2 regions of the Paenibacillus sp. KS-LC4 genome follow, and region 2 is predicted to be linked to the other one. Evidence: predicted binding sites of a transcription regulator. Region 2 holds the regulator's gene; the other holds the start of a gene.
What was found. The regulator CtsR, encoded in region 2, represses protease genes until heat stress. The targets are predictions, from matches to a motif close to ATGGTCAATAAAGGTCAAACA.

Region 1 (4,424 bases), 940 kb from region 2:
AAAAAATATATTTCAAGACATTTCGCATGCCGAGTGCCATTGTCTCGCCCGGCGCGAAGCATCAAGATCACTTGCCAAAAATATGATTATGGATCCGATTCTTCGATTATTGCAATGATTTCTAATGCGGCAGCCTCATCGGTAACTAAAACATCATTGTGTCCAAAGCGCATCACTGCTGCGATCGCTTCGCCTTTGCTTTTGCCTCCAGCTACTCCGATAACAACTTCAGTCTTAACAATATCCTCGAGCCGTAATCCTACCGTCGGCATCTTGTGGACGACCTGCCCTCTGCGGTCAAAATAAAAACCGTAGGCTTCTGCAAGCGCGCCCTCCGCTTCAATACCCTGCATCGTCGCCTCATCAAGCTTCCTGCGCCGAGCCATCACCATAGCGTCTCCGATGCCGTGCACGACAATACGCGCCCTGCGGATCACCTCTATAATGTCCTGGATATTCGGTTCCTGCATAATGGGAGCATAAGCTTCCTCTCCAAGATGGTCAGGAACGTGAAGCAGCCGATAATTGGCACCTGTTCGCTTCGCCATGGTGGAAGCAATCGTATTCGCCTGATAGTCGACGCTTTCGCCAAGTCCGCCTCTTGCTGGCACGAACCAATTGGTTTTGAGCGGCGCCACAGCCGAAAGCTGATTCGCTACCTGAGCCGTCGTCGTCCCGCCTGTAACGGCAATGACATCGCCTTGCTCCATCGCTTTACGCAGCACCTGTCCTCCTGCTCTGCCAAGCTCCCGCTTCGTCTGTGCGGATACATCAGAGTCGCCAGCCACAACTACAACCTGACTAAGGCCAAAAAAACTTCTGATCTTCTCCTCAAGCTCAGACAAGCCGAAAATCGTCGGCACAAAAGGCTCAAACTGTTCAAGCAGTTCTTTGCCAGGTTCGCTGATCCTCATGCCGGAAGCATGGATTTCAAGCAAGCCCTGTGACTTTAGAAAGTCTGTTTCTGCTCGCAGCACCCTCTCCGTCATACCAAGCGTTGTCGCAAGCGTTCTGCGGCCGATGAGATCAGAGAGCATAACCTGGTGCAGTATCCTGTAGCGCTTCCTCATCACGTCGAGCAAATCTGGCAGAAGCTGCTGCTGCAATTCAATCATTTGGCGCATCTTCTAATTATTCACTCCACCCGTACTAAGTTAAGCGAAACTGATACTCAAGCATTGCGGTGGACATGAAACGTCCCACACTCCCGTTTTAAGTCCCACCTCTATTTTACCGAACTTGATCTCACATTTCAAGTCAACAATTTCATATGAAACCGTTTACTGACACGTTTTTTTCAAATTTATTTTTGTTAGCTGGCTTGATTTCTATACGTATTTAACCTATACTAAATCTTGCTGTTACTTTTATACATGCGCCCGTGGTCCAATGGATATGACGTAGGCCTCCGGAGCCTGAGATCTAGGTTCGATTCCTAGCGGGCGCGTTCTGATTGACTGATACCAGCTTACAGCAAGCAATAGGCGTTTATGATGCCGACAATGTGGCCACCCTGATGAAAGGGTGGTTTTTTTATTTCATTTTTCAGCTATGAAATGGCTGGTGCCTGAGAAAAATCTGATTTGTCTGACTATCTTTGACTTTTAACTTTTTATCCGCTATTATGTTGTTACGGCAATATCAATCTTGTTATTTTTCGGAGGAGGTTTACAGGATATGAATTTCGTTCCTATGGTTATTGAGCAAACTAATCGCGGAGAGCGCTCCTATGACATCTATTCCCGGTTATTGAAGGATCGTATTATCTTCTTGGGCTCGGGCGTCAATGACGTTGTAGCCAACTCCATCATCGCACAGATGCTGTTCCTGACAGCAGATGACCCTGAGAAAGACATCTCCCTTTACATTAACAGCCCTGGCGGTTCGATTACCTCGGGTATGGCTATCTATGATACGATGCAATACATCAAGCCTGACGTATCTACCATCTGTGTAGGTATGGCAGCGTCGATGGGCGCTTTCCTGCTTGCAGCAGGCGCCAAAGGCAAGCGTTACGCACTTCCGAACAGCGAGGTTATGATTCACCAGCCGCTGGGCGGCGCTGAAGGCCAAGCGAGCGACATCGAGATTCGTGCTCGCCGCATTATCAAAATGCGCGATCACCTGAACGGCATCCTATCCGAGCGCACAGGCCAACCGCTTGAGCGCGTGGAGAAAGACACCGATCGCGATTATTTCATGAGTGCAGCAGAGGCTTGTGAATATGGTCTCGTTGACAAGGTTATTGAGAAAATCTAAATCATCCATTAATCCTATGGGTGTATAAACAAAACAAACCCGGTTCAGGCGAATCGGGTTTGTTTTGTTATGAGCTTCTATTTCAGTATGCGTATCACGCAAAAAAACCGCCCCTGGATCAATCTGATCCAAAAGGCGGCATAGCCAACAGATATGGTTACGAGCAGACGAGTCTCTGCTGCATACGGCTTTTTATTGGTTCTCGAGCTCTTCCTTGCTGACTAATGCAGCTAAAGCGTTTACAGCCTGTTCTGCGTCCGAACCTTCCGCACTAATGAAAACTTCAGTGCCCGAGCTGATTGCCAAGCTCATAATTCCCATAATCGATTTGGCATTCACTTTCTTGTCGTCTTTCTCGACAAATACTTCAGATGAAAATTTATTAGCTTCTTGTACGAATAATGCTGCTGGTCTTGCATGAAGACCCGTTTTTAGTCGAACGACAACCGGAAGCCTTGTCATGGAAACCATACCCCCTATATCTTATTCAATCCTTAATTATGCCGATAATTTTAAACTCATTGTATCATTATACCATCGGAAACATGAAGTTAAAAGTTTAGCCGTTGCGTATTTTTTCAGCAAGTTCGTCAATTTTGCGAAGCCTGTGGTTTACGCCTGACTTGCTCACTGACCCTTTGAGCAGTTCTCCAACTTCCTTCAGGTTCAGATCGGGATGCTGCAAGCGGATTTCAGCGACTTCCTTGAGCTTATCCGGCAAGTTTTCAAGCCCTAGCTCGCGGTCCAGCAATTTGATATTATCAATCTGCCGCACGGAAGCGCCGATGGTCTTGTTCAGGTTCGCTGTCTCGCAATTGACGATTCGATTAACGGAATTGCGCATGTCGCGCATAATTCGAACATCCTCGAATTTAAACAGCGCCTGATGAGCGCCAATAATATTCAGCAACTCAATAATTTTCTCGCCTTCCTTAATGTAAAAAATAAAACCTTTCTTCCGCTCGATGCAGCGGGCATTCAGCTCGAACTTATTGGCCAGCTCCACTAATGAGCCGCAATACTCCTCATACATCGAAGAGATTTCCAAATGGTACGAGGAGCCCTCAGGGTTATTCACTGAACCTCCAGCAAGGAATGCGCCACGCAAATAGGAACGTTTGCAGCACGATTTCTTAATCATCGCCTTATCAATTCCGGAGTTGAATACGAAGCCCTCTGAAACGATATGAAGCTTGCTTAATATAGATTGTACCATTGTTGGTATACGTACGATATACACATTGTTCTTTTTCAGCCGCATTTTTTTCCGAACCAACAGCTCGGTGTGTACCTCAAAGTGCTTTTTGACCAGAGAATAAATACGACGGGCTATTGCAGCATTTTCTGTTGAGATGTCCAAAATGACTTTGCGGCTGGATAAGCTGACAGAACCATTCATCCGAATGAGCGCGGATAGCTCTGCAAGCTCACAGCAGGAATCCGCTTCAATAAGCGTGAGTTCCTTTTTTGTTTGTGCCGCAAACGACATGGTTTGTCACCTCTTTCTAATTATCCAGTTTTCCACTAGCTTATAAATATGATGGCTTAGACGCTCGGCATCATGCCTTAGAAACGTCTGGAATAAAACAAAACGATCCGCAATAATCTCGCAGCCCTTGCTGCGAATAGCTTCCAAATCAATAGCGACGGGCTTTGCGCCCATCTCTGCATATTTGGCTTCCACTTGCGGTGAAATTTCACCATTGTTCACAATGACATAATCGAATAATTGCAGGCCGATGTGGGCCTCAATCGCATTCATATGATCCGATACCGTATAATTGTCCGTCTCACCCGGCTGCGTCATCACATTGCATACAAACAGCTTGACGGCGCAAGACTCCGTAATCGCTTGTGCAAGCATCGGAACAATCAAATTCGGCATAATACTCGTATACAAGCTTCCCGGCCCAATTAAGATGGCATCTGCTTGCTCAATCGCTTTGACCGCTTCCGGCAACGCGTGCGCATTCTCCGTATCAATAAATACACGTTTAATCGCTTGACCCGCCTTTGGAATCATCGACTCGCCAATGACGATCGAGCCGTCGGCCATTTCCGCCTTAAGCACAATGGCCTGGGCTGCGGCAGGCAAAACCCGTCCGCGTACCGCCAGTACCCTGCTCAGCTCGCGTACGCCCGTCACAAAATCGCCCGTGATGTCA
Region 2 (4,424 bases):
GTCCAATCAGCGCTTTCGCTGCGATGCCTTCCCCTTCACGAATCAGTCCGAGCAAAATATGCTCTGTACCGATATTGTTATGTCCAAGACGAACTGCTTCCTCCTGCGCCAATGCAAGCACCTTCTGTGCTCGTTCCGTAAATCTTCCGAACATCATCGTTACGCACCCCCATGTTCCATTTGACTTCGCAACTGCTTGCGAATTAGTTCAGCCCGGCGATAATCCCGCTGCTCCGCATTCATCGTTTCCTTAAATACTTGCTGTAAGAAGCCCGGCTGCGTCATAATCAATAATTCATTCATAACTTGAGGCGTTATATTATCCAGCAAGCCCAGGTCAACGCCCAGCCTTACATCTGAAAGCCGCTGTGCCGCTTCCTTCGTATCCATAACAGCCGCATAGGATAAAATCCCATATGACCGCTTTACTCTATCTTCAATTCGCAGCTTAGACTCTGCTAGCAGCCGTATCCGAGCTGCTTTCTCATGTTCGATAATTTGTCTGGCTACGCTGTACAGGTTTTCAATAATTTCTGATTCGGATTGTCCGAGTGTAATCTGATTCGAGATTTGAAACACATTGCCAAGCGCCTCGCTGCCTTCCCCATATAATCCGCGAACCGCGAGTCCTACCTGTGTGACGGCCTGCAAAATCCGATTGATTTGCGAGGTTAGTACGAGTGCCGGCAAATGCACCATGATGGATACGCGTATACCTGTTCCAACGTTAGTCGGGCAGGTTGTTAAATAACCGCGTTTCTCATCAAAAGCATATTCGGTCTCCGCTTCAAAAATATCATCAATCTGATTCGCCAGTGTCCAAGCCTCCTGGATTTGAAAACCCGGATAAAGGCATTGAATTCGCAAATGGTCTTCTTCATTAATCATGATGCTCACCGATTCATTATCGCTGAGAATGAAGGCTCCGCCTCGAGATTCATTAGCCAAATTCGGGCTAATCAAATGCTTTTCGACCAATACACGCTTCTCCAGCTCCGTAAGCTCGGATAACACGATGGTATCGAAATGGCCGATCGGCTCAAGCTTTCCAGATGCTCCGATAGCAGCTAACTGCTCCATAACCTCAAGCGACTGCTCCTTCGTAGCAAGCAATGGGAACGGATAATGGTTCAAGTTTCTGGCGATCCGTATACGGCTGCTGATCACAATATCTGACTCTGGACCATCCCCTTTCATCCAATCGCTTAACGCTTGCTCTGAAAAACGACGACTTTTCAAGAGATATCCTCCTTACTTCACGACTTACAGCTCTGCTATTTTACGCTCAAGCTCACGAATACGATCCCTGATTTGAGCCGCACTTTCAAATTCTTCTTGTTCAATACAATCATATAGCTCGCGTCTGAGCTGATCAAGCTCACGTTTATTTTGCAATTGTCCTCCAGTGCGCTTCGGAATTTTCCCCGTATGCACCGTACTACCATGTACCCTTTTGAGCAGCGGATCTAACTTATCTGAAAAATGTTTGTAGCAGGCGCTACAGCCAAAGCGTCCGATCTTGCTGAACTGCGCATAAGTAAATCCGCATTCGTCACAGCGTATGACCGGGCAAGCCTTCGTCCCCGCCGAACCCGATGTTCCAGATGGATCAAAATCAAGCAGACCCGACAGCAAGCTGTGAATAGAGAAGCCATTCGCCGTACCCGGGATGCCTTCACCCCGTTCACGAGCGCAAGCTTCACAAATGTGAAACTCCGTCTTCTCCCCACCGACAATCTTCGTAAAATGAAGCGTTGCCGGCCTCTTGCCGCATTCCTGACAAATCAAGACAAATCACCCCTTTCCATGCACTTGCGCACGGTAAGTTATTTAACCAGAAGCGATATTAGCATCGCTCTCAGCAAACGGGCCCTTACCTCATCACGCAGCGGGAGCTTGACGGCAATTGTTTCCCGATCAATGGCTGCCCGCAGCAGCTGTGCTTCACGCTTCGTCACCAGCATCGCTTCTTCAAGCTGATAAATCAGCCCTTCCGCCACACTCTGCTCCACGCAATCTCCAATCGTCTGCCTGATATGAAATTGAATCGTCTGCAGCGCTGGCAACTCTACCCGCTGAATCCGGACATAGCCTCCGCCTCCACGCTTCGATTCGACCATGTAACCCTTCTCCAGTGTAAATCGTGTACTAATCACGTAATTAATCTGGGAAGGGACGCACGAAAATTTCTCAGCCAGCTCATTGCGCTGTATTTCCACCAAGCCTTCCGTACTTTCCTGAAGCATATTTTTTAAATACTGTTCAATGAGATCGGAAATGTTTCGCATATCACCAACCCCCCTGGTACTGCATGGAGCACAAGCTTTAGCTTATTCATATGCAGCTCCCACTGACTTTGACTTTCTTTGACTTTAATTTTATTATACGCAAAATTTAAGAAAGGTCAAGAGATGGAATCTTAATTTTCTGACTATTCATCCACCAGCATTTATACACAAAGCTACTACCTAGCATGATGCGAAAAAGCTCTAATTATACCCGACCTGCCTAGATCAGTTCTATTTATAAACAGGCTGTGCATAAAAAGTGAACGATTGTGCATAAATCCTATTTACAATTGCTCCATATAAGGTTTAATAAACTTACCCACATGTGAACAATTACACCATAACAGACTTATTCACGCCACAAAAAAATACTATGCACCTCATCCACGGCTGTAGATAAGTTGTGCACAGCATTTTCATTCTATGATTGTTAATCTCACTTATGTGACAACAAAAAACCTGTCGCAATGATTGCGACAGGCTTCTCGTGCTTGGCGACGTCCTACTCTCCCAGGACCCTGCGGTCCAAGTACCATCGGCGCTGGAGGGCTTAACGGTCGTGTTCGGGATGGGAACGCGTGGTTCCCCTCCGCCATCGCCACCAAACGGGTACTTTTCGCTGAGTTCCTTCTCGAATCAGCTTCGAAAAGATTCAACGATTATCAAAGTATTGCTACCTTGAAAACTGGATGCGAAAGACAAGCTCTGAAACTTTAGCGTATTTGTTAGGATAAGCCCTCGACCGATTAGTATTCGTCAGCTGCACGCATTGCTGCGCTTCCACCCCGAACCTATCAACCTCGTCGTCTTCAAGGGGTCTTACTAAATTGGGAAATCTCATCTTGAGGGGGGCTTCGCGCTTAGATGCTTTCAGCGCTTATCCCGTCCGTACTTGGCTACCCAGCGGTGCTCCTGGCGGAACAACTGGTACACCAGCGGTACGTCCATCCCGGTCCTCTCGTACTAAGGACAGCTCCTCTCAAATTTCCTGCGCCCGCGACAGATAGGGACCGAACTGTCTCACGACGTTCTGAACCCAGCTCGCGTACCGCTTTAATGGGCGAACAGCCCAACCCTTGGGACCTACTTCAGCCCCAGGATGCGATGAGCCGACATCGAGGTGCCAAACCTCCCCGTCGATGTGGACTCTTGGGGGAGATAAGCCTGTTATCCCCAGGGTAGCTTTTATCCGTTGAGCGATGGCCCTTCCATTCGGTACCACCGGATCACTAAGCCCGACTTTCGTCCCTGCTCGACTTGTTGGTCTCGCAGTCAAGCTCCCTTATGCCTTTGCACTCTCCGAATGATTTCCAACCATTCTGAGGGAACCTTTGGGCGCCTCCGTTACATTTTAGGAGGCGACCGCCCCAGTCAAACTGTCCACCTGACACGGTCCCCGAACCCGATTCATGGTCCTAGGTTAGAACTCCGATACGATCAGGGTGGTATCCCAACGTCGCCTCCACACAAGCTGGCGCTCATGCTTCTTAGGCTCCCACCTATCCTGTACAGATCGTACCAAAGTTCAATATCAAGTTACAGTAAAGCTCCATGGGGTCTTTCCGTCTTGTCGCGGGTAACCTGCATCTTCACAGGTATTAAAATTTCACCGGATCTCTCGTTGAGACAGCGCCCAAGTCGTTACGCCATTCGTGCGGGTCAGAATTTACCTGACAAGGAATTTCGCTACCTTAGGACCGTTATAGTTACGGCCGCCGTTTACTGGGGCTTCGGTTCACAGCTTCGGGTTACCCCTAACCGCTCCCCTTAACCTTCCAGCACCGGGCAGGCGTCAGCCCGTATACTTCGCCTTACGGCTTCGCACAGACCTGTGTTTTTGCTAAACAGTCGCTTGGGCCTTTTCACTGCGACCCCCTCGGGCTATTCACCCTACCGAGGTACCCCTTCTCCCGAAGTTACGGGGTCATTTTGCCGAGTTCCTTAACGAGAGTTCTTCCGCGCGCCTTAGCATGCTCTGCTCGCCTACCTGTGTCGGTTTGCGGTACGGGCACCTTCACCTGGCTAGAGACTTTTCTCGGCAGCCGGAGTGCATGACCTTCGCTACTGTAATTTTCGCTCCCCATCACAGCCCAGCCTTACGATGAGCGGATTTGCCTACTCATCAGCCTCACTGCT

Region 1: a site for CtsR is predicted at 1,585-1,605, ahead of clpP (ATP-dependent Clp endopeptidase proteolytic subunit ClpP). Genes of this name have one in related genera too.

Annotation. Positions count from the first base shown of each region.
Region 1 covers NZ_CP145905.1:343,058-347,481, reverse strand. The annotation lists gene V5J77_RS01580 (sugar-binding domain-containing protein) at 87-1,124, opposite strand; tRNA gene V5J77_RS01575 (tRNA-Arg) at 1,376-1,447, shown strand; gene clpP (ATP-dependent Clp endopeptidase proteolytic subunit ClpP) at 1,678-2,259, shown strand; gene V5J77_RS01565 (HPr family phosphocarrier protein) at 2,452-2,721, opposite strand; gene whiA (DNA-binding protein WhiA) at 2,819-3,748, opposite strand; gene V5J77_RS01555 (YvcK family protein) at 3,755-4,424, opposite strand, start outside.
Region 2 covers NZ_CP145905.1:5,656,945-5,661,368, forward strand. The annotation lists gene clpC (ATP-dependent protease ATP-binding subunit ClpC) at 1-157, opposite strand, end outside; gene V5J77_RS24025 (protein arginine kinase) at 160-1,239, opposite strand; gene V5J77_RS24030 (UvrB/UvrC motif-containing protein) at 1,264-1,788, opposite strand; gene V5J77_RS24035 (CtsR family transcriptional regulator) at 1,827-2,288, opposite strand; rRNA gene rrf (5S ribosomal RNA) at 2,778-2,894, opposite strand; rRNA gene V5J77_RS24045 (23S ribosomal RNA) at 3,015-4,424, opposite strand, start outside.